3 regions of the Georgenia sp. X1117 genome follow, and region 2 is predicted to be linked to each of the others. Evidence: riboswitches for the same ligand, from Rfam matches in the RefSeq annotation. Region 2 holds a riboswitch; each other region holds the start of a gene.
What was found. A riboswitch is a leader RNA that binds a small molecule or an ion and turns the genes downstream of it on or off. The one in region 2 is predicted to bind thiamine pyrophosphate.
Positions count from the first base shown of each region.

Region 1: another riboswitch for thiamine pyrophosphate. It lies ahead of thiM (hydroxyethylthiazole kinase); the one in region 2 lies ahead of thiM (hydroxyethylthiazole kinase).
Region 3: another riboswitch for thiamine pyrophosphate. It lies ahead of AC3D3D_RS10010 (thiamine ABC transporter substrate-binding protein); the one in region 2 lies ahead of thiM (hydroxyethylthiazole kinase).

Region 1 is NZ_CM173492.1:1,521,738-1,529,068, forward strand. It holds gene AC3D3D_RS06950 (hypothetical protein) at 1-2,826, opposite strand, end outside; tRNA gene AC3D3D_RS06955 (tRNA-Arg) at 3,083-3,155, opposite strand; TPP riboswitch at 3,628-3,724, shown strand; gene thiM (hydroxyethylthiazole kinase) at 3,716-4,543, shown strand; gene thiE (thiamine phosphate synthase) at 4,540-5,187, shown strand; gene thiD (bifunctional hydroxymethylpyrimidine kinase/phosphomethylpyrimidine kinase) at 5,184-6,029, shown strand; gene AC3D3D_RS06975 (TenA family protein) at 6,026-6,727, shown strand; gene AC3D3D_RS06980 (HAD-IIA family hydrolase) at 6,941-7,331, opposite strand, start outside.
Region 2 is NZ_JBYMUV010000002.1:63,839-71,169, reverse strand. It holds gene AC3D3D_RS15410 (HAD-IIA family hydrolase) at 1-984, shown strand, start outside; gene AC3D3D_RS15405 (TenA family protein) at 1,198-1,899, opposite strand; gene thiD (bifunctional hydroxymethylpyrimidine kinase/phosphomethylpyrimidine kinase) at 1,896-2,741, opposite strand; gene thiE (thiamine phosphate synthase) at 2,738-3,385, opposite strand; gene thiM (hydroxyethylthiazole kinase) at 3,382-4,209, opposite strand; TPP riboswitch at 4,201-4,297, opposite strand; gene AC3D3D_RS15385 (hypothetical protein) at 4,946-5,104, shown strand; gene AC3D3D_RS15380 (potassium-transporting ATPase subunit F) at 5,101-5,190, shown strand; gene kdpA (potassium-transporting ATPase subunit KdpA) at 5,190-6,860, shown strand; gene kdpB (potassium-transporting ATPase subunit KdpB) at 6,863-7,331, shown strand, end outside.
Region 3 is NZ_CM173492.1:2,173,944-2,181,274, forward strand. It holds gene AC3D3D_RS09985 (Na+/H+ antiporter subunit D) at 1-673, shown strand, start outside; gene AC3D3D_RS09990 (Na+/H+ antiporter subunit E) at 670-1,440, shown strand; gene AC3D3D_RS09995 (MrpF/PhaF family protein) at 1,440-1,826, shown strand; gene mnhG (monovalent cation/H(+) antiporter subunit G) at 1,823-2,203, shown strand; gene AC3D3D_RS10005 (DUF4235 domain-containing protein) at 2,286-2,561, shown strand; TPP riboswitch at 2,590-2,695, shown strand; gene AC3D3D_RS10010 (thiamine ABC transporter substrate-binding protein) at 2,752-3,942, shown strand; gene AC3D3D_RS10015 (ABC transporter permease) at 3,939-5,705, shown strand; gene AC3D3D_RS10020 (ABC transporter ATP-binding protein) at 5,699-7,006, shown strand; gene AC3D3D_RS10025 (maleylpyruvate isomerase family mycothiol-dependent enzyme) at 7,019-7,331, opposite strand, start outside.

The DNA of each region.
Region 1 (7,331 bases), on a different replicon from region 2:
GCCGTGCAGGACGGCGAGGTCGACCGTGGGGCCGGGCGGCAGGATCTGCGCGGCCAGGAGGGGCGCCGCGGCGCGGACCGGTCGGATCGTCGGCGCGACCTCGGGGTGCTCGGCCAGCGCCTTGCCCAGGGTGGCGCCCCGGTCGGCGGCCAGCTGCTCCCACAGGTGCGCGGCCTGCGTGCGGTGCGTCCGCACGGCGCGCCGCAGCCGGTCGGCGGCCGCCGAGCGCACGGCCGGGACGAGGGTGGCCCGCTGCTCGGCCTCGAGGCGCTCGAGGTCGGCCAGGTCGGCGGCCAGCGCGGCCGGCTCCCGGCCGGACAGGGCGGGCTCGTCGGCCAGCACCTGCTCGAGCACGGAGCTCCACCAGGCCAGGTCCAGCTCGGCCACGACGAGGTCGTCCGGAACGGTGCGCGCGGCGAGGTCGTCGAGGAGCTCGCCCAGTCCCTCGGCGCGCAGCTCGTCGACCAGGCGGGTGCGTTCGGGCAGGGTCCGCAGGGCGGTGGTGTCGGCCTCGAGGGCCTCGACCGTGCGGCGCAGCTCGTCCAGCGGGAGGTCGGCGAGCGCGCCGCGCCCCTGGGAACGGTCGAGCACCGCGTCGAGGGCGGCCACGTCCTCGGCGGTCTCCCGCTCGAGCTCGCGGATGTCGGCCAGCCCGTCGGGCAGCCGGGGCCAGCCGCCGCCGGTGGAGTGCCGGGTCCAGATCTCGCGCTGCTCCTGGACGCGCAGCAGCTCGGTGTGCAGGTCGGCCACCGAGCGGCCCGGCCGCACGAGGTCGCGAGCCTGCCGGACGAGGCGGCGCCGGGTGCCGCCCGGCATGACGGTCTCCTGCGCGCGCCGGTCCTGACGCGGCGCGGTGGCCGTGACCATGTCCGCGGCGGAGTGCTCGAAGATCTGAGGGAGGAAGACGTCCAGAGCATCGGCCACGCCGTCGAGCATCTCGAGCTGCTCGTGCCATTCACGCAGGGTGGTGGCGCGCTTGAGGCCGGTCTGCACGGCCGTGGAGCCGACGAGGTCGTCGACGGCCGGGAGCTCGACGCCGGTGAGCCGCTGGACGCGGGCGAGCGCGTCGGCGGCCTCCTGGTTGGTCGTCAGGCGGGCGCCGTACCAGGGGGTGCTCGATCGCCTGAGCGTGAAGGCACCCAGGGTCGCGGCGCGGGCGAGCCGGGCGGCCGCTCCGGTGCGGGCGCTCCCGCTGAGCGCGCGCAGGTCCTGCCCGGCAATGCGCGCACCGGTGCGGGGGCCGGGGTTCTGCGCGGTGAGGCGGGCCAGGGCCTGCAGCGCGTCGAAGACCGAGACCCCCCAGCCCTCGTGACGCCGATGCAGCGAGTCGAGCTGCTCGCGCACCTGCGAGCGGGCGGCGCGCAGCTCCTCGCGGGTGCGTCGCACGGCGGCCTCGTCGACGGCGACCGCCGGCGCCTCCATCCCCCGCCGCACCGAGCGGGAGGCCTCCTCGCGCCAGCCGCCGTCGGCGCGCAGGTCGAGCACGAGCTCGCCGAGGCCCAGCTCGTGGAGGTGGGCCACGGTGGACCGTCCGGTGCGCCGGTCGCCCGGCACGTACAGCACCGTGCGCCCGTCGGCCGCGGCGCGGGCGAGGGTGGCCGCGACGACCCCGACGTCGTCGGCGCCGGGCGGTGCGTCGACGACGAGGTGCCCGCCCTGCCCGACCAGGCGGACCGCCTGCTCGCCGGCGACCTCGACGTCGCCCACCGCGCGCTCCTCGTCGGGGTCGGGGTCGGTGTCCTCCTCGGGCGGGAGGGCACCCCCGAGGGCGGCGCGCGCCTGGTCGTGCCCGGCGAGCGCGGCCACGACGTCGGAGGAGGCCAGGTGCGGGACCATCGCGCGCAGGTCCTCCACGGCCACCTGGCCCGGGTGCAGGAAGGTGCCGACGACGACGCGGTCCTCGATCTCCAGGCCCGGCAGGTACCGGGCGGCCAGCTCGGCGACGCCGACCAGGGCCTCGCGCTGGCTGGAGGCCGGACCGAGCGGCGGGAGGTGGTCGACGGCCTCGCCGGGCAGGCCCGCCTCGGTCAGCGCGCGGGCGAGGACGGGGTTGAGCTCGACGGTGCGCTCGAGGGTGAGCTCGACCTCGCCGTCGGCGGAGACCGGCTGCAGGCGTACGCCGCGCAGGAAGACCGGGGTGCGGATGGTGCGCACGATCGGGGGCTCGACGCCGGCGTCGTCCGCCCGGCCGGCTGAGGTCGAGGACGGGTCGAGGTCGTCGTCGAGGACCGGCGGCGGGAGCGCGGACCAGGTGGCCACCCCGGTGGCGAGGTACGTCGGGGCCACGCCGAAGCGCTGGGCGAGGTCCTCGGCCCGCGAGCGCACCGCCCGGGCGTCCTGGTGCGCCGTGACCGCGGCCTGCCGCTCGCGCACGAGGTTGGACAGGCGGGTGGGACGGCCCGCGTAGAGCTGGGCGGTCCCGCCGGGGTGGGCGTGAGTGAGGTCGAGGACGGCCTCGCCGAGGTCGTCGTCCTCCCCCAGCCCCTCGGCGCCCAGCGCGGTGAGGTCGGCGATCCAGCGCTCGACGGCGCGGGCCACGGCCCCGGTGCGGGTCCCCGGCCGGGGACCGTGCGGGGCATCCTCGGGCCGGGCATCCTCGGGCCGGGCGGCGTCCCCGGCACCCGCGGGGGCACCCGCGGCGGTGGTCTGGTCGGCGTCGGGCGAGCCGGCATCGTCCCCGCCGGCGGCCGCCTCACCGGTGGCGTCCTCGGCCGCGTGGGCCGGCTGCCCGGTGGTGGCCGGGGCGTCGGTCGTCGGGGCGGACCTGGCGCGTCGCCGGTCGCTGTCCCGGCCGCGGCGGAAGGGCGGGATCGGCGGAGGCGTCATCCCACCAGGGTAGGCGCGCGACGGCCCGCGCGTCGGAGCGACGGCAGTGGTGTCGGGCGCTGGCCGGCGGCGGGGTGGCGGCGTCGCGGCCTCGGCGCCGCGGGCGACCCGCCCGGACAGACAAGAACGGAGCGTGACGCGCAGGGGGGGCAGGCGTCACGCTCCGTCTGACGACAATCATGCCCACCCGGACGGCTGAGCGCAAGCCCGCTCGCTCGCGGCCTGGGTCACAGGACCACGGGGGCGGGCGACGGGGTGCCCTCGGGCGGATTCGAACCGCCGACACCCGCTTTAGGAGAGCGGTGCTCTATCCCCTGAGCTACGAAGGCAGGAAGGCCGACCAAGGATAGCGCGCCACGGACGGGGGCCGCGTCCCACCTGGCGACCCCGCTGACCATGGGGGCACGGAAGTGTGGCAGGGTTCACGTCAGGTGCAACGTCGCACCGATTTCTCACCGGGGGCACCACATGCGGTCCACAGTCACCACCACAGCGACCACACTGGTGGTCGAGGCCGTGCTCGACGTACCGGCGCACGCGATCTGGCTCATCCTGTCGACGCCCGCGCTGCACGTGTGTCAGTTTTCGAAGTCCACTGCACGAGTGTCCGAAGTCGACTGCACATTTTAAGGTTGCGCAGCCGTTGTCTGGTGAGGCGCCATGGTGAGGGCTGCGGCGGCCAAGGAACGCCGTAGCGCAGCCGGGCACTGGTGACAGCACGCCCGGACGGTCCGAGGCGCGACCCTTTTGCGATCGCTGAAGCGAGGGCACGGTGCTGGGAACGGTGCGGATGTTAAGCTGGTGAATGACGCGGGGTGCCGTGCTGGTACGGCTGAGATCACACCCGTTGAACCTGATCTAGTTCGTACTAGCGAAGGGAACGTCGCCGATGTCGGCACCTTCTTCCGTCCCTACTGTCCCACTCGATGCTGCCGCTGTGGGCGAGGCCTTGGCTGCGATGCGCGGGCATGCCCCGCTGGTGCAGTGCCTGACCAACGTCGTCGTCGCTCAGTGGACAGCGAACGTCCTGCTCGCGGTCGGCGCCAGTCCGTCGATGGTGGACAACCCGGAGGAAGCCGGGCCGTTCGCCGCCGTCGCCGACGGGGTCCTGGTCAACCTCGGCACGCCCCAAGAGGCGACGGTGGCTGCGATGCACGGCGCGGTCAGTGCCGCCGCGGCGGCCGGCACCCCGTGGGTGCTCGACCCGGTCGGGGTGGGTGGGCTCGCCTGGCGCAGCCGGGTTGTCGTCGACCTGCTCGCCCACGCCTCCCCGGCACTCGTCCGTGGCAACCCCTCAGAGATTCTCGCTTTCGCCGGTGGGGGCAGCGGTGGGCGGGGTCCGGAGAGCGTCGACGCCGCCGAGGATGCCCTCGACGCCGGCCGGGCGCTGGCCCGGGAGCACGGCACCATCGTCGCGGTCTCCGGGGAGGTCGACCACCTCACCGACGGCACCCGGCTGGTGCGGGTGGCCAACGGCCATCGATGGTTGACCCAGGTCACTGGCGGTGGGTGCGCGCTGGGCGCACTCATGGCTGCCTTCGCCGCCACCACCGACGACCCGCTCCTGGCCGCCACGGCCGCGACCGCGACGTACACCGTGGCCGCCGAGGTCGCGGCCGAGCGTGCCGCCGGGCCGGGGAGCTTCGCCGTTGCGCTGCTGGACTCTCTCGCCACCCTCAACCCGCAGGAGCTGACCGAGAAGGTGGTGCTCCGGTGACCCGCCGACCGGTGAACCTCAGCCTCTACCTGGTCACCGACACCGGTTTGTGCGGCCCACGGGGGGTGCCCGCGACCGTGCAGGCTGCGGTCGCGGGCGGAGTCACCGTGGTGCAGTTGCGTGACCCGGGCGCCACCGACGCCCACTTCGTCGCCCTCGGCGTGGCGGTCCGCGAGGTGCTGGCGGGGACCGGGGTGCCGCTGATTATCGATGACCGGGTCCACCTCGTTCAGGACATCGGCGCCGACGGCGTCCACGTCGGTCAGCGCGACATGCCGCCTGCTCAGGCCCGGCAGTTGCTCGGGCCGGACGCCATGGTCGGGCTGTCGGTCAGCACGATCGAGCAGGTTCGCACAGCACGCGGGCTCGGTGACGGCGTCTTGGACTACCTCGGCGTTGGACCGGTGTGGCCGACGGCGACCAAGCCTGACCACGGCACTCCGATCGGCCCGGGCGGGGTGGCTGCGGTGGCCGCCGCGAGCCCGTGGCCGGTCGTCGCCATCGGCGGCATCACCACGAAACGCACCGGCATGCTGCGCCACAGCGGCGCCGCCGGCGTGGCGGTCGTCTCGACGGTGTGCGCCGCGGAGGAACCAGCCGTGGCGGCCGCGAGCCTGCGGGCCGCGTGGGACGGGCAACCGTGAACCCCCGCCCACCGATCGCGCTGACGATCGCCGGCTCCGATCCCTCCGGCGGGGCCGGTATTCAAGGCGACCTCAAGACCTTCTCCGCACTGGGTGCCTACGGCACCGCGGTGCTCACCTCACTGACCGCCCAGTCCACCCAGGGAGTCACCGGTGTCCACGTCGTCCCCGCGGACTTCGTCCGCGCCCAGCTGGGCACCCTCGTAGACGACGTGGCGGTTGACGCCGCCAAGATCGGGATGCTCGCCTCCGCGGCCACCATCGAGACCGTCCTCGCCTTCCTCGACAAGCGCTCCGACGCGGTGCCGGTTGTGGTCCTCGACCCCGTCATGGTGTCCACCGCCGGTTCCCGGCTGCTGGCCGAGGACGCCGTCGAGCCGATGCGCCAACTCCTGCCGTACGTCTCCCTCATCACGCCGAACGTCCCCGAGGCCGCCGTGCTGCTCGACGCCGACCCCGCCGAAGACCTCGACACCATGCGCGCCCAGGCCATCGCGCTCCGGGAGCTGGGCGCCGCGCGGGTGCTGGTCAAGGGGGGCCACCTCGGCGGCGACGCACACGCCACCGACCTGTGGCTCGACGACGCGGGCGAGCAGCTGCTGACCGGCCCGCGGGTAGCCACGGTCAACACCCACGGCACCGGGTGCGCCCTGTCCTCCGCGATCGCCGCACTCGCCCCGCGCACCGGGTCCCTGCTAGAGGCCACCCGCCAGGCCAAGACTTGGCTCACCGGCACCCTGCGGGCCGCCGACGCGCTCCACATCGGCCACGGACCCGGCCCCGTGCACCACTGCCACGACATCTGGAAAGACGAGAACGACTGGAAGGACAGCGACCGATGACCAGCCCACACACCTCCATGCCCGAGACGATTCGCGACCACGACGACACTGGCGTGTTCAGCACCGTGGCGTGGCATCGCACGGCCAGGGTCCGCGAGGCGATCGACGCGCTGCCCTTGTTGCACCAGCTGAGCGACGCGACCCTGGCGGAAGAGACGTTCCGGCACTACCTCGCCCAGGACGCGCTCTACCTGGCCGACTACGGCCGGGTCCTGGCCGCGGCCGCCGCTCAGGCCCAGGCGTCGGAGGAAATGGCATTCTGGGCGCAGGCCGCGCGGGAGGTGGTCGAGGTCGAGCGGCAGCTGCACGCCACCCACGTCACCGACCTCACCGCCGCCGAGCCCTCACCGACCACGGTTGCCTACACCTCCTACCTGCTGAGCCTCGCGACAGCGGGAAACTACCCGGTCCTCGCGGCCGGCATACTGCCGTGCTTCTGGGTCTACGACGACGTCGGCACCCGTTTGAAGGCCGCCGTCGGTGACCTGAGCACGCACCCGTACGGGGACTGGATCGCCACCTACGGCGATCCAGACTTCACCGCCGCCACCGACACCGCCCGGGACATCGTGGACCACCTCGCCGACCAGGCCAGCCCCGGCACACTGGCGCGCATGCACACCGCGTTCCACCGCGCCACCCAGTACGAGTGGATGTTCTGGGATGCCGCCCACCGGCAGGAGACCTGGCCCATCTGAGGTCATTGGTCGGTGCGCCCTTGGGCGCGCGCTCATCATGATCTTTCGAGAGCTGGTCGCCGCCCTGGAGACTCCTACCGTCCGGTGGTGTTGCTCGGACGGTGGGAGACCGGACCCGGGGTTGATCAAGGTAAACGGCGCGCTCAGGCCGGTGCCCCGCACGAGAAGCGCCAGCGCTTTTGACACCATGCGCCCCGAAGGGGATGCGTCCTATCAGTCGATGAGTCCTGTGTCGCCTGAGAGGGCGTCGGTGAGCCACCGCGGGTGCATGGGGAGCAACGGTGCCGGAAGCTCATCCGGGGAGAAGAAACCCGCCTGTGAGGTCTCCACACCATCAGGGTGCATCTGACCGCCGCGCGGGAGGCAGGCGAAGGTGGTGGTGACGAACTGGGTCACTCTCCCGTCGGGATAGGCGAAAACCTGCGAGGCGGGGTCCGAGTACACCCCCACCAGCCGCTGCACTTGCACCTGCAAGCCGGTCTCTTCGGCGACCTCCCGCACCGCCGCCTGGGCGGCAGTCTCGCCCACCTCGACGTGTCCCGAAGGCAGTCCCCACAGCCCGTTGTCCAGCCTGCGCCCCAGTAGCACGCGCCCGGCCTCGTCG
Region 2 (7,331 bases):
GGCATTACCCGCGCCTATGTGGTGGGCAGTGATGGCCTCCGCGGCGAACTCGCGGCCCAAGGCGTGGAATCCGTGGAGGGGTCTGGGGCCGAGGCGGTGGTGGTCGGTTGCGACGAGACGGTGACCTACCGGGACCTCGCCCAGGCCACCGCCCTCCTGCGTACCGGCGTGCCGTTCGTGGCCACGAACGTGGACGCCACGTTCCCCACAGCGAGCGGCCCGTGGCCGGCCACCGGCGCGGTCGTCGCAGCGATCCAGACCGCCAGTGGGCGCCGACCGGTCGTGGTGGGCAAGCCGGGACCGGAGATGTTCCGCCTGGCCCAGCGCGGGCTCCCTGCTACGACGAGAGTGGTGGTCGTGGGGGACACCCCGGCTACGGACGTCGTCGGGGCGCACTGCGCGGGCCTGCCGGCGATCCTCGTCGCTCCCGCGACGCCGAGCAGCGGCCGTCGGCAGTGTGATCCCACCGTTGCGGAGGCCACGGTCACGGGCCTGGCCGGGCTGTTTGATCCGGCCCTTGACATCGGCCCGATGCGCCCGTCGCCGTACCCGTGGCCGGACGAGGTGCGGGCGGGTGTGGCCGCGGTGGTCTTCGACGAGGCCGGGCGCGTGCTACTGGGGCGCAGGCTGGACAACGGGCTGTGGGGACTGCCTTCGGGACACGTCGAGGTGGGCGAGACTGCCGCCCAGGCGGCGGTGCGGGAGGTCGCCGAAGAGACCGGCTTGCAGGTGCAAGTGCAGCGGCTGGTGGGGGTGTACTCGGACCCCGCCTCGCAGGTTTTCGCCTATCCCGACGGGAGAGTGACCCAGTTCGTCACCACCACCTTCGCCTGCCTCCCGCGCGGCGGTCAGATGCACCCTGATGGTGTGGAGACCTCACAGGCGGGTTTCTTCTCCCCGGATGAGCTTCCGGCACCGTTGCTCCCCATGCACCCGCGGTGGCTCACCGACGCCCTCTCAGGCGACACAGGACTCATCGACTGATAGGACGCATCCCCTTCGGGGCGCATGGTGTCAAAAGCGCTGGCGCTTCTCGTGCGGAGCACCGGCCTGAGCGCGCCGTTTACCTTGATCAACCCCGGGTCCGGTCTCCCACCGTCCGAGCAACACCACCGGACGGTAGGAGTCTCCAGGGCGGCGACCAGCTCTCGAAAGATCATGATGAGCGCGCGCCCAAGGGCGCACCGACCAATGACCTCAGATGGGCCAGGTCTCCTGCCGGTGGGCGGCGTCCCAGAACATCCACTCGTACTGGGTGGCGCGGTGGAACGCGGTGTGCATGCGCGCCAGTGTGCCGGGGCTGGCCTGGTCGGCGAGGTGGTCCACGATGTCCCGGGCGGTGTCGGTGGCGGCGGTGAAGTCTGGATCGCCGTAGGTGGCGATCCAGTCCCCGTACGGGTGCGTGCTCAGGTCACCGACGGCGGCCTTCAAACGGGTGCCGACGTCGTCGTAGACCCAGAAGCACGGCAGGATGCCGGCCGCGAGGACCGGGTAGTTTCCGGCTGTCGCGAGGCTCAGCAGGTAGGAGGTGTAGGCAACCGTGGTCGGTGAGGGCTCGGCGGCGGTGAGGTCGGTGACGTGGGTGGCGTGCAGCTGCCGCTCGACCTCGACCACCTCCCGCGCGGCCTGCGCCCAGAATGCCATTTCCTCCGACGCCTGGGCCTGAGCGGCGGCCGCGGCCAGGACCCGGCCGTAGTCGGCCAGGTAGAGCGCGTCCTGGGCGAGGTAGTGCCGGAACGTCTCTTCCGCCAGGGTCGCGTCGCTCAGCTGGTGCAACAAGGGCAGCGCGTCGATCGCCTCGCGGACCCTGGCCGTGCGATGCCACGCCACGGTGCTGAACACGCCAGTGTCGTCGTGGTCGCGAATCGTCTCGGGCATGGAGGTGTGTGGGCTGGTCATCGGTCGCTGTCCTTCCAGTCGTTCTCGTCTTTCCAGATGTCGTGGCAGTGGTGCACGGGGCCGGGTCCGTGGCCGATGTGGAGCGCGTCGGCGGCCCGCAGGGTGCCGGTGAGCCAAGTCTTGGCCTGGCGGGTGGCCTCTAGCAGGGACCCGGTGCGCGGGGCGAGTGCGGCGATCGCGGAGGACAGGGCGCACCCGGTGCCGTGGGTGTTGACCGTGGCTACCCGCGGGCCGGTCAGCAGCTGCTCGCCCGCGTCGTCGAGCCACAGGTCGGTGGCGTGTGCGTCGCCGCCGAGGTGGCCCCCCTTGACCAGCACCCGCGCGGCGCCCAGCTCCCGGAGCGCGATGGCCTGGGCGCGCATGGTGTCGAGGTCTTCGGCGGGGTCGGCGTCGAGCAGCACGGCGGCCTCGGGGACGTTCGGCGTGATGAGGGAGACGTACGGCAGGAGTTGGCGCATCGGCTCGACGGCGTCCTCGGCCAGCAGCCGGGAACCGGCGGTGGACACCATGACGGGGTCGAGGACCACAACCGGCACCGCGTCGGAGCGCTTGTCGAGGAAGGCGAGGACGGTCTCGATGGTGGCCGCGGAGGCGAGCATCCCGATCTTGGCGGCGTCAACCGCCACGTCGTCTACGAGGGTGTCCAGCTGGGCGCGGACGAAGTCCGCGGGGACGACGTGGACACCGGTGACTCCCTGGGTGGACTGGGCGGTCAGTGAGGTGAGCACCGCGGTGCCGTAGGCACCCAGTGCGGAGAAGGTCTTGAGGTCGCCTTGAATACCGGCCCCGCCGGAGGGATCGGAGCCGGCGATCGTCAGCGCGATCGGTGGGCGGGGGTTCACGGTTGCCCGTCCCACGCGGCCCGCAGGCTCGCGGCCGCCACGGCTGGTTCCTCCGCGGCGCACACCGTCGAGACGACCACCACGCCGGCGGCGCCGCTGTGGCGCAGCATGCCGGTGCGTTTCGTGGTGATGCCGCCGATGGCGACGACCGGCCACGGGCTCGCGGCGGCCACCGCAGCCACCCCGCCCGGGCCGATCGGAGTGCCGTGGTCAGGCTTGGTCGCCGTCGGCCACACCGGTCCAACGCCGAGGTAGTCCAAGACGCCGTCACCGAGCCCGCGTGCTGTGCGAACCTGCTCGATCGTGCTGACCGACAGCCCGACCATGGCGTCCGGCCCGAGCAACTGCCGGGCCTGAGCAGGCGGCATGTCGCGCTGACCGACGTGGACGCCGTCGGCGCCGATGTCCTGAACGAGGTGGACCCGGTCATCGATAATCAGCGGCACCCCGGTCCCCGCCAGCACCTCGCGGACCGCCACGCCGAGGGCGACGAAGTCGGCGTCGGTGGCGCCCGGGTCACGCAACTGCACCACGCTGACCCCGCCCGTGACCGCAGCCTGCACGGTCGCGGGCACGCCCCGTGGGCCGCACAAACCGGTGTCGGTGACCAGGTAGAGGCTGAGGTTCACCGGTCGGCGGGTCACCGGAGCACCACCTTCTCGGTCAACTTCTGCGGGTTGAGGGTGGCGAGAGAGTCGAGCAGCGCGACGGCGAAGCTCCCCGGCCCGGCGGCACGCTCGGCCGCGACCTCGGCGGCCACGGTGTATGTCGCGGTCGCGGCCGTGGCGGCCAGGAGCGGGTCGTCGGTGGTGGCGGCGAAGGCAGCCATGAGCGCGCCCAGCGCGCACCCACCGCCAGTGACCTGGGTCAACCATCGATGGCCGTTGTCCACCCGCACCAGCCGGGTGCCGTCGGTGAGGTGGTCGACCTCCCCGGAGACCGCGACGATGGTGCCGTGCTCCCGGGCCAGCGCCCGGCCGGCGTCGAGGGCGTCCTCGGCGGCGTCGACGCTCTCCGGGCCCCGCCCACCGCTGCCCCCACCGGCCAAAGCGAGAATCTCTGAGGGGTTGCCACGGACGAGTGCCGGGGAGGCGTGGGCGAGCAGGTCGACGGCAACCCGGGTGCGCCAGGCGAGCCCACCCACCCCGACCGGGTCGAGCACCCACGGGGTGCCGGCCGCCGCGGCGGCACTGACCGCGCCGTGCATCGCAGCCACCGTCGCCTCTTGGGGCGTGCCGAGGTTGACCAGGACCCCGTCGGCGACGGCGGCGAACGGCCCGGCTTCCTCCGGGTTATCCACCATCGACGGACTGGCGCCGACCGCGAGCAGGACGTTCGCTGTCCACTGAGCGACGACGACGTTGGTCAGGCACTGCACCAGCGGGGCATGCCCGCGCATCGCGGCCAAGGCCTCGCCCACAGCGGCAGCATCGAGTGGGACAGTAGGGACGGAAGAAGGTGCCGACATCGGCGACGTTCCCTTCGCTAGTACGAACTAGATCAGGTTCAACGGGTGTGATCTCAGCCGTACCAGCACGGCACCCCGCGTCATTCACCAGCCTAACATCCGCACCGTTCCCCGCACCGTGCCCTCGCTTCAGCGACCGCAAAAGGGTCGCGCCTCGGACCGTCCGGGCGTGCTGTCACCAGTGCCCGACGCGCGTTCCTTGGCCGCCGCAGCCCTCACCATGGCGCCTCACCAGACAACGGCTGCGCAACCTTTGAATGTGCAGTCGACTTCGGACGATCGTGCAGTGGACTTCGGAACCTGACATACCCCAGAAGCCTCATCACCACATGATGCCTCACAAACTCGCTGCTCTGGAAGATCTGAGACGCAACACGGTGCGACGACTTCACGAGACACCGCCGCTCGGTATCGACCCAGCTCGAGACGATCCCTTCGCCGCTCGGCTGTGTGTCTCGTAAAGCTGTAGGTTTCCGCAACGCGACTAGGTAGGCCGTCGGCAGTGTGTGGCGTGGAACGCTGCGAGTTGTGTTGGAGGCCCTATCTAGCGTCCCCACAGCGAATGGTGACGGTTTTGCAGATTCCGGTGTGTGGGAGCCCAGTGTGGTGTCGCACCGAGTGCTGTCGGTGACCTGAGCCCCAGCCGGGGGACGACTGGCGTAAGCAGTCCATGAGGATCGGCTCGAGAGCCGTATGGATTCCGTGAGGACGCCTGTCCCGCCGCCGTGAACGGTGTGTGCTCGGTATCGCGCCGCACCTCGGCGTGCGACCGCCGGACGGCGGCCGCCCCTACTCAGAACGGAGTCCTGCTGTGCTCGACGTCCTCTCCGTGGTCGGCGTGATCGCCCTATTCGCGGTCGTCGCCCTCATCGCGCGGGCGGTGGAGAAGCTGTGATCGTACTCGAGATCCTCGCCCTCCTCCTCGGTCTCGCCGCGATCGTGTACCTGTTCATCGCCCTGCTTGCACCGGAGCGTTTCTGATGGACTGGCTCTACCTCGTCGCGAGCGTCCTCACACTCGTCGCCGCTCTCGCGGTCGTGTACCGCCCGATGGGCGACTACATGGCCTGGGTCTTCACCGCCCCAGTCTCCTCGCGCTGGGAGACGCGCGTGTTCGCCGTCCTCGGCGTCGACTCCTCCCGCGAGCAGTCCTGGCCCGCCTACCTGCGGTCCGTGCTGCTGTTCTCCCTGGTGGGCGTCCTCGCGCTGTTCGGTCTCCTGCGGCTCCAGGAGCTGTTGCCCTACTCCCTGGGCAATGAGTCGATCGATTCGGGGGTCGCGTTCAACACCGCGATCTCCTTCGTGACGAACACCAACTGGCAGGCGTACTCCGGCGAGGACCTCTCCTACACGGTCCAGTTCGCCGGTCTCGCGGTCCAGAACTTCGTCTCGGCCGCCACCGGCATCGCCGTCGCGGTCGCGCTGGTGCGAGGCCTGGCCCGGCGCCGCACGGGAACGATCGGGAACTTCTGGGTCGATCTGCTGCGTGGCACCTTCCTGGTGTTGCTGCCGGTATCGATCCTCAGCGCCGTCGTGCTGATCGCAGGCGGCGTGGTGCAGAACTTCCAGGGCTACGTGGACGTCACGACCGTCGCGGGCGGCACCCAGACACTCCCGGGCGGTCCGGTCGCGTCGCAGGAGGCGATCAAGGAGATCGGCACCAACGGCGGCGGCTTCTACAACGCCAACGCCTCCCACCCCTTCGAGAACCCGACCGGCTGGACCAGCCTGTTCCAGGTCTTCCTTATCCTGCTGATCCCCTTCTCCCTTCCGCGGACCTTCGGGACGATGGTCGGCGATCACCGTCAGGGCTACGCGATCGCCGCGACGATGGGGACCCTGTACCTCGCCTCGGTGTCCGTACTGGCCGCCTTCGAGTTCGCCGGGCAGGGCACCGCCCCTGAACTCGCCGGCGCCGCGATGGAGGGTAAGGAGACCCGCTTCGGCCTGCCCCAGTCCGTGCTCTACGCGGCGACCACCACCCTCACCTCGACCGGCTCCGTGAACTCGATGCACGACTCGTACACGGCGCTGGGCGGAATGGTCCCGATGGTGAACATGCTCCTGGGCGAGATCGCCCCCGGCGGCGTGGGCGCCGGGCTGTACGGCATGCTCGTCATCGCGATCATCGCCGTGTTCGTGGCGGGCCTCCTCGTCGGTCGCACCCCCGAGTACCTCGGGAAGAAGATCGGCCCCAGGGAGATGAAGCTCGCAAGCCTCTACATCCTGGTCATGCCGCTGCTGGTGCTCGGCGGTGTCGCCCTCAGCTTCGCGGTTCCTCCGCTGCGCCACAGCATCGAGAACGTCTCGCTGACCAACACCGGCTCGCACGGCCTGTCCGAGGTGCTCTATGCCTTTGCCTCGGGCGCGAACAACAACGGCTCCGCCTTCGCGGGGCTGACCGCCAGCACGCCGTGGCTGACCACCGCGATCGGCGTGGCGATGCTGCTGGGCAGGTTTCTCCCGATCGCCCTGGTCCTTGCCCTGGCCGGCTCGTTCGCCGCGCAGGACCGGATCCCGGCGACCTCCGGCACCCTGCCCACCCACCGCCCGCTGTTCGTGGGCCTCACCGTCGGCACGGCGCTGCTCGTGACCGCACTCGTCTTCTTCCCCGTCCTCACCCTGGGACCGCTCGCTGAAGGGCTGCAGTGACCATGCCGACCATCGACAAGACCATCCACTCCGAACACTCCGACCCGTCCTCCGCGCCGACGCCCACGTCGTCGCCGGCGCAGCCCCCTGCGCCGCGCCGCACCCTCACCCTCGCGCAGCTCCGCGCCGCCCTGCCAGGCGCGCTGCGCAGGATGACCCCCCGCGCCCAGTGGCGCAACCCCGTCATGCTGATCGTGTGGGTCGGTGCTCTATTGACCAGCGTGATGACCGTCGTCGAGCTGATCGGCGACGGCCCGGCCCCGTCCGGCGGCACTGCGGTGCCGGCGACGTTCTCCGCGGCGATCGCCGGCTGGCTGTGGATCACCGTGCTCTTCGCGAACCTCGCCGAGTCCGTCGCCGAGGGGCGCGGCAAGGCCCAGGCCGCGACCCTGCGCCGCACCCGCACCAGCACCCTGGCGCGCCTCGTCGACGGGTACGACGCTACGGCCGACCCCGGCGCGGAGACCGTGC
Region 3 (7,331 bases), on a different replicon from region 2:
CATGATCTGGGGCGTCGGCACGGCCACGACGGCGGGGCTGTCGGCCGCGATCTTCTACGTCGCCCACCACATCACCGTCCAGACCGGCCTGTTCCTCGTGGCCGGGCTCATCGAGCGGCGCGGCGGGACCACGTCGCTGGTCCGGCTCGGCTCGCTGGCCCGGCTCGCCCCCCTGCTGGCGGTGCTCTACCTCGTCCCGGCGCTCAACCTGGCCGGCATCCCGCCGTTCACCGGCTTCCTGGGGAAGGTCGGCCTCATGCAGGCCGCCGCCGAGGACGGCTCGTGGATGTCCTGGATGCTCGTCGCGGGTGGCCTGGTGACCTCGCTGCTCACCCTCTACGCCGTGGTCAAGGCGTGGAACATGGCCTTCTGGCAGGAGGCGCCCGAGGAGCTCCAGGGCACCCCCTCGCCGCGGACGATGACCGTCTCGGCGGGCGCCGTCGTCGCCCTGTCGCTGGCCATCTCGGTGGCGGCCGGCCCGATCGTGCGCTACGCGGACACCGCCGCACGCGACCTCATGCTGCGCACCCCCTACATCGCGGCCGTCCTGCCGGGCGGCGAGCGGGGCGACGGCATCTCCGACGAGGTCGCCGAGCAGGGCGAGGAGTCCGGCGACCTGCCCGTGGAGACCCCGAGCGAGGAGCCGTCGCTCGGAGAGGAGGGTGTCCCGTGACCGACCGCCACACCCCGGGCCGGGCCGGGGTGGAGACCGCCGCCGACCCGCGCACCAGCTCCGCGCGCCCGTCGGGCAGCCACCGGCCCGGCGCCCGCGCCGCCTGGGGCCGGCGCCGCCGCACGGCCGCCGCCCGACGGCGCCTGGCCCCGACGTCGTGGAAGCTCGTCATCGGGCTCACCGTGGTGTGGGTGCTGCTGTGGGGCGACCTCTCGCTGGGCAACCTCGTGGCCGGCTTCGCGCTGGCGCTGTTCGTCACGATCCTCATGCCGATGCCGCGGGCCACCGGACGCACCACCGTGCGGCCGCTGGCGGTCGTCGTGCTCGCCGCGGTGTTCGTCAAGGAGGTGCTCGTCGCCTCCTGGGACATCGTCACGCTGGTCGTGCGGGGGCGGGCGCCGCGCGGCGCCGTCATCCGCGTCCAGATGCGCTCGCACTCCGACCTCATCCTCACCGCCACCGGCGGCATGTGCTCGCTCGTGCCCGGCTCGCTGGTGGTCGAGGCCATGCGCAACTCCGGGATGCTCTACATGCACATCCTCGACGTCGACGTCGCCGGCGGTCTCGAGCAGGCGCACGCCGACGTGCTCGCCCAGGAGGAGCGCCTGCTGCGTGCCTTCGCCACCGACGACCAGCTGGTCGACGCCGGCTTCCGCCCCGGCTGGTCGCGCCGCGCCGGACGCCTGCCGGCCCCCTCGGTCGAGGGCGCCGCAGCCTCCGCGCCGGCCGAGGACCCGGCCGGGACGAGCACGGGAGGTGAGGCCTGATGGAGATCGTCGTCTACGTGTGCCTGGGCATCGTCGTGCTCGCGATCTTCGTCGCGCTGGCGCGGATGGAGCGCGGTCCCTCGACCCTCGACCGCGCGGTGGCCACCGACGTCGTCACCGCGTCCGTCGTGGCGCTCATCGCGCTGCTCATCGCCTGGACCGGGAGCGCGGCCTACGTGCCGATCCTCGTGGTGCTCACGCTGGTCGGCTTCCTCACCACGGTGACGATCGCGCGGTTCACCTCGGTGGAGCGGTCCGACGAGGCGCGCATCCTCACCAAGGAGGAGCTCGAGCAGGTGCTCGAGCGCGAGCGGGAGATGGACGACGACGACGCGCCGGTGCACGGTCCGGAGTCGCCGCGCGTGACGGGGGAGGAGCAGTCATGAGCTGGACGGCGGTGGCCTCGGTGCTCGGCGGTGTCTTCCTCGTGGCGGGTTCCCTGCTCGTCCTGGTCGCGGCGGTCGCGCTGGTCCGGTTCCCGGACCTGTTCGCGCGCATGCACGCTGCGGCCAAGCCCCAGGTGCTCGGCCTGTCCCTGCTGATGATCGGCGTGGCTCTCGAGGTGCGCGACTCCCGGATCGGGTGGACCCTGGTCCTCGTCGTCGCGTTCCAGTTCCTCACCGCACCGATCAGCGCGCACATGGCCGGGCGCGGCGGCTACCGCACCGGTCGCGTGGACCGGTCGGCGCTCGTGGCCGACGAGCTGGCGGAGGACATCGAGGCCGCCGGAGGGGACCACGCGTACAAGCAGACTGGGGCATGATCGTCCCAGCGGGAGCGCACGGCCGACCGTGCGGGACACCGACAACCCCCGGGACGCCCGTCCCGGACCACGGAGGGCAGAGATGGACATCGGCTGGAAGATCGTCAGCACCGGCGCCGGCGCGGTCGCGGGCATCGCCGCGAACAAGATCCTGCAGAAGGGCTGGGTCGCGGTGACCGGGCACGAGCCGCCGGAGGCCATCGACGGCGACGACTCGGTCTCGCTGGTCGAGATCGTCATCTTCTCCGCCGTCTCGGGCGCCGTCATCGGGCTCATCCGTCAGCTCGCCACGCGCCAGGCCGCGAAGTGGTACAAGCCCGCGGAGCTCGAGCTGGCCAAACTCACCGACGACGACTGAGGCCCCGCCTCGCCGGGGTAGCATGGCCGGCGAACGACAGGGGAGCGCCCACGTGGCGCTGAGAGTGCGGCACGCCGCAGACCCTCGAACCTGATCCGGTTAGCACCGGCGGAGGTAGTCGGGACTTCTCTCCGTCGTCGCGGCACCCGCCGCGACGACGAACCCTGCGCACCCACACGGGAGGCAGGCCATGCACAGCAGCATCACCGGTACGACCAGCAGCACCCGCACGACGACGATCACCGCCCGCGTCCGCCCGGCGCGGCTCCTCGGCGCCACCGCCCTGGCGCTGACCCTCGCCGGCTGCTCCCTCGGCGGCGGGGACAGCTCCGACGACCCGGCACCGGGGAGTGGCAGCGACGAGGCGGGCACGGAGAGCGGCAGCGGCGAGGCCGCGGGCGGCGGCTCCGGCAACGGGGGTTCCGGCAGCGGCGGCGAGGTCGCCCTGGTCACCCACGACTCCTTCAACATCCCCGAGGAGCTCGTCGCGCAGTTCGAGCAGGACACGGGCTACACGCTCGTCGTCACCGCGCCGGGCGACGCCGGCAGCGTCGTCAACGAGCTCCTGCTCTCCGCGGGCAGCCCGAGCGCCGACGTCGTCTACGGCATCGACAACGCCTACGCCACGCGCGCGATCGACGGCGGGGTGCTCGAGCCCTACATCTCGCCCGCGCTGCCGGACTCCGCGCAGGACCTCCTGCTCGAGGGCAGCGACGAGCTGACCCCGATCGACTTCGGCGACGTCTGCCTCAACGTCGACACCGCCTGGTTCGCCGAGGACGGCCGCCCCGCGCCGACGGACCTCGAGGACCTCGCCGACCCCGCCTACGCCGACCTCACCGTCGTCACCGACCCCAACACCTCCTCCCCGGGCATGGCCCTCCTGCTCGCGACCGTGGCCGAGTACGGCGAGGACGGGTTCGCCGGGTACTGGCAGCGCCTGGCGGACAACGGGGTGCGCGTCGTCGACTCCTGGTCGGACGCCTACTACGTGGACTTCACCGTGGTCGGCGGCGACCGACCCGTCGCCCTGTCCTACTCCTCCTCGCCGGCCGCCACCCTCACCGAGGACGGCTCCGCCTCGACCACCGCGGCGGTGATGGACACGTGCGTGCGGCAGGTGGAGTACGCGGGCGTGGTCGCGGGGGCGGCGAACCCCGAGGGGGCGCGCGCCGTCGTCGACTGGCTGCTCTCGGAGGAGGTCCAGGCCGCGCTGCCCGGGTCGATGTACATGTACCCCGTCGACGACGCCGCCGCGCTGCCCGAGGAGTGGGCCGAGTTCGCGCCGCCCGCCGAGGAGCCGCTCGGTGTCCCGGCCGCCGAGATCGAGGCGGGCCGGGAGGAGTGGCTGCGCGCCTGGGACGAGGCCGTCGCCGGGTGAGCCCGGCTCGGCGGGCCGCGCGCGCCCTCGCCGTCGGGGTGCCGGTCCTCTTCCTCGCGGCCTTCTTCCTCGCCCCGGTGGCGGTGCTCGTGGTGCACGGGCTGCTGCCCGGCGAGCGGATCCCCGGCATCCCCGCGGGCGACCCGTTCCTCGAGATCCTCGCGCGACCGTCGACGATCGAGGCGCTGGTGCGCACCGTGGTCCAGGCGCTCGCGGCCACGGCGTGCGCCGTGGTGCTGGGCGTGCCCGGTGCCTACGTGCTCTACCGGCGCACCTTCCCGGGGCGCCGCCTCGTGCGCGCGGTGGTGGCGGTGCCCTTCGTGCTGCCCACGGTGGTGGTGGGGGTGGCCTTCCGGGCGGTCCTCGCGCCCGCGGGGCTGCTCGGGCCGCTGGGCCTGGACCGCACGCCGTGGGCGCTGCTCGCCGCGCTGGTGTTCTTCAACTACTCGGTGGTCGTGCGCGTGGTGGGGCCGGCCTGGGCGGCGCTCGACCCGCGCACCGAGCAGGCCGCGCGCACCCTGGGTGCCTCGCCGTGGCGGACGCTGCGCACCGTCACCCTGCCGGCGCTGGCCCCCGCGATCGCCTCGGCGGCCGCCCTCGTGGCCCTGTTCTGCGCGACCTCCTACGGCATCGTGCGGAGCCTGGCGCCGCTCGGCTGGTCGACGGTGGAGACCGAGATCTGGCGGCAGGCCTCGCGCAACCTCGACCTGCGGGCCGCCGCCGTGCTCTCCCTCGTGCAGATCCTCGTGGTGGTCGCGGCGATGGTGCTGGCCGGGCGGCTGCGCTCGGCGCCGGCGCGGCTGCGGCCCCGCCCGCCCACGCCGCTGAGCCTGCGCGAGACGCGGACCCTGCCCGCGGTGCTCGTCACCGCCGCGGTGGTGCTCGGGCTGCTCGTGACGCCGATGCTCGGGCTGGTCGAACGGTCGCTGCGGGCGGCGGACGGGTCATGGACGCTCGACCACTTCCGGGCCCTGGCCACCGACGTCGGCGGGGCCCTGCCGCGCTCCGTGCTCGAGGCCACCGAGCTCTCGCTGCGGTCGGCGGTCGACGCCACCGTCGTCTCGCTCGTGGTCGGGCTGCTGGCCGCCCTCGTCGTCGCGGGGCGCCCGGGCGCGGAGCCGGTGACGAGTGGTGGTCGGGGAGGCGCCGCACGCCGTGCCCGAGGTGGTGTCGCCCGCCGCCCGTGGGGCGCCGCGACCGGCCGACCGCGGGGAGGCGCCCGCCGCTCGCGGGGCGGTGCCACCGGCTCGGTGCTCGACACCCTGGTCATGCTGCCGATCGGGGTCTCGGCGGTGACGGTCGGCTTCGGCTTCGTGCTGATGTCCGGGTGGCTGCCGTTCGACCTGCGCGGCTCGGCGCTGGCGGTCCCGGTCGTGCAGGCGGTGGTGGCCGTGCCCCTGGTGGTGCGCACGGTGGTGCCGGTGCTGCGGTCCGTCGCCGCCGGTGAGCGGGAGGCGGCCGCCACCCTCGGGGCGACGCCGTGGCGGGTGCTCGTGACGATCGACGGCCCGCACCTGCTGCGGGCCGGCGGCGTCGCCACGGGCTTCGCCTTCGCGGTGTCGATGGGCGAGTTCGGTGCGACGAGCTTCCTCGCGCGGTCGACGGACCCGACCCTGCCGGTCGCCGTCGTGCGGCTGCTCGGGCGACCGGGCGCGGAGACCCACGGGGCGGCGATGGCCGCGGCGGTGCTGCTCGCCGCGACGACGGCGACGATCATGGCGCTCGCGGAGCGGGCCCGGGCGGAAGGAGACGTCGGATGGTGACAGGAGCAGGGCGCGTGCCGGAGCCGGAACCGGCACGGGCGGCGGGCCTCGACGTCGAGCAGGTCTCGGTGGTCTACCCGAGCGGATTGCGGGCCGTGGACCGGGTGAGCCTCGACGTCGCTCCCGGTGAGGTGCTCGCCCTGGTGGGCGCCTCCGGGTCGGGGAAGTCCTCCCTGCTGCGGGCGGTCGCGGGCCTCGAGCCGCTCGACGGTGGGAGCGTGCGGATCGGTGGGGCGGACCTCGCCGGGGTCCCGGTGCACCGCCGGGGGGTCGGCCTGGTCTTCCAGGACGGCCAGCTCTTCGACCACCTCGACGTCGGCGGGAACATCGCCTACGGGCTGCGCTCGATCCCTGCGGCACGTCGTCCGGACCGGGCCGCCCGCGCCGCCCGGGTGGCGGAGCTGCTCGAGCTGGTCGGGCTCGCCGACCTCGCCGACCGTCCGGTGACGACCCTGTCCGGCGGGCAGGCGCAGCGGGTCGCGCTGGCCCGAGCGCTCGCGCCGCGCCCCCGCGTGCTGCTGCTCGACGAGCCGCTCTCGGCCCTCGACCGTGCGCTTCGCGAGCGCCTGGCGGTGGACCTGGCGGCGATCCTGCGGGCGGCCGGGACGACCGCGGTGCACGTCACCCACGACCTCGACGAGGCCTCCACCGTGGCCGACCGGGTCGCGGTGCTCTCCGGCGGTCGGCTCAGGCAGGTCGCGACGCCGGCCGAGCTGTGGCACGCCCCTGCCGACCGCGAGGTGGCCGAGCTCCTCGGGCACGGCCCGGTGCTGGCCGCGGAGCGGCTCGGCCTCGGCGCGGGGGAGGTGGCGCTCGCGCCGGGCGCGCTCGTGCTCCTCGGACGAGGCGAGAGTGGCCCGGGGCGCGACGACGGTGACGCCGGCGATGGTGCTGGCAGGACTGCCGGCGGTGTCGGCGGGAATCCCGGCGACGGCGTCGGGGGCCAGGCCGATCACCAGGCCGGCGCTGGTGCCGGCGGGGGTGTCGACGAGGGCGCCGGTCGTTCCGGCGACTCGACCCGCGGCCCCGACGAGGAGGTCGTGGCCCACCTCCCGGTGCGTGTGCGGGGCGTGCGGCACGTGCGCGGCCGGACCTGGGCCGACGTCGAGCTGACCGACCTCGCACCCACCGACGGTGAGCCGGCCCGGGCCCTGGTGCCGCGGGGCAGCGTGCCGCCGACCTCGATGGAGGACCGTGCGACGTCGGCGGGAGACCCGTCGAGCCCCGTGCCCGAGGTGCGGGGCCGGGTTGCGGTGCTGCGCTCCGGCGTCGTGCGGGTGGGGGAGGCTCCGGCCGGCTGAGGCGCCCCGCCCTCAGGCCGCCTCGGGGAACCGTGCGCGGAGCTCGGCCACGCCGGGCCCCTCGAGCCGTTCGACGTACGTGCGCCGTCCGGCCATCGCCATGACGAGCTCGAGCGTGGTCCCGGTGACCCGCGGGCCCTCACCGGTGCGGAAGATGCCGTCGGTGGCGACGAGCTCGAGTCCCTCGACGGCGGATCGCGAGTTCACCGCCCAGTCCTTGGCGGCGTAGCCGATGGCGACCTGCTCGACCGCCTCGGGGTCGGGCACCGTGGCGATGCCGAGCGGGGTGCGGATGTCCATCCCGTGCACGACGACCTCGCCGAGC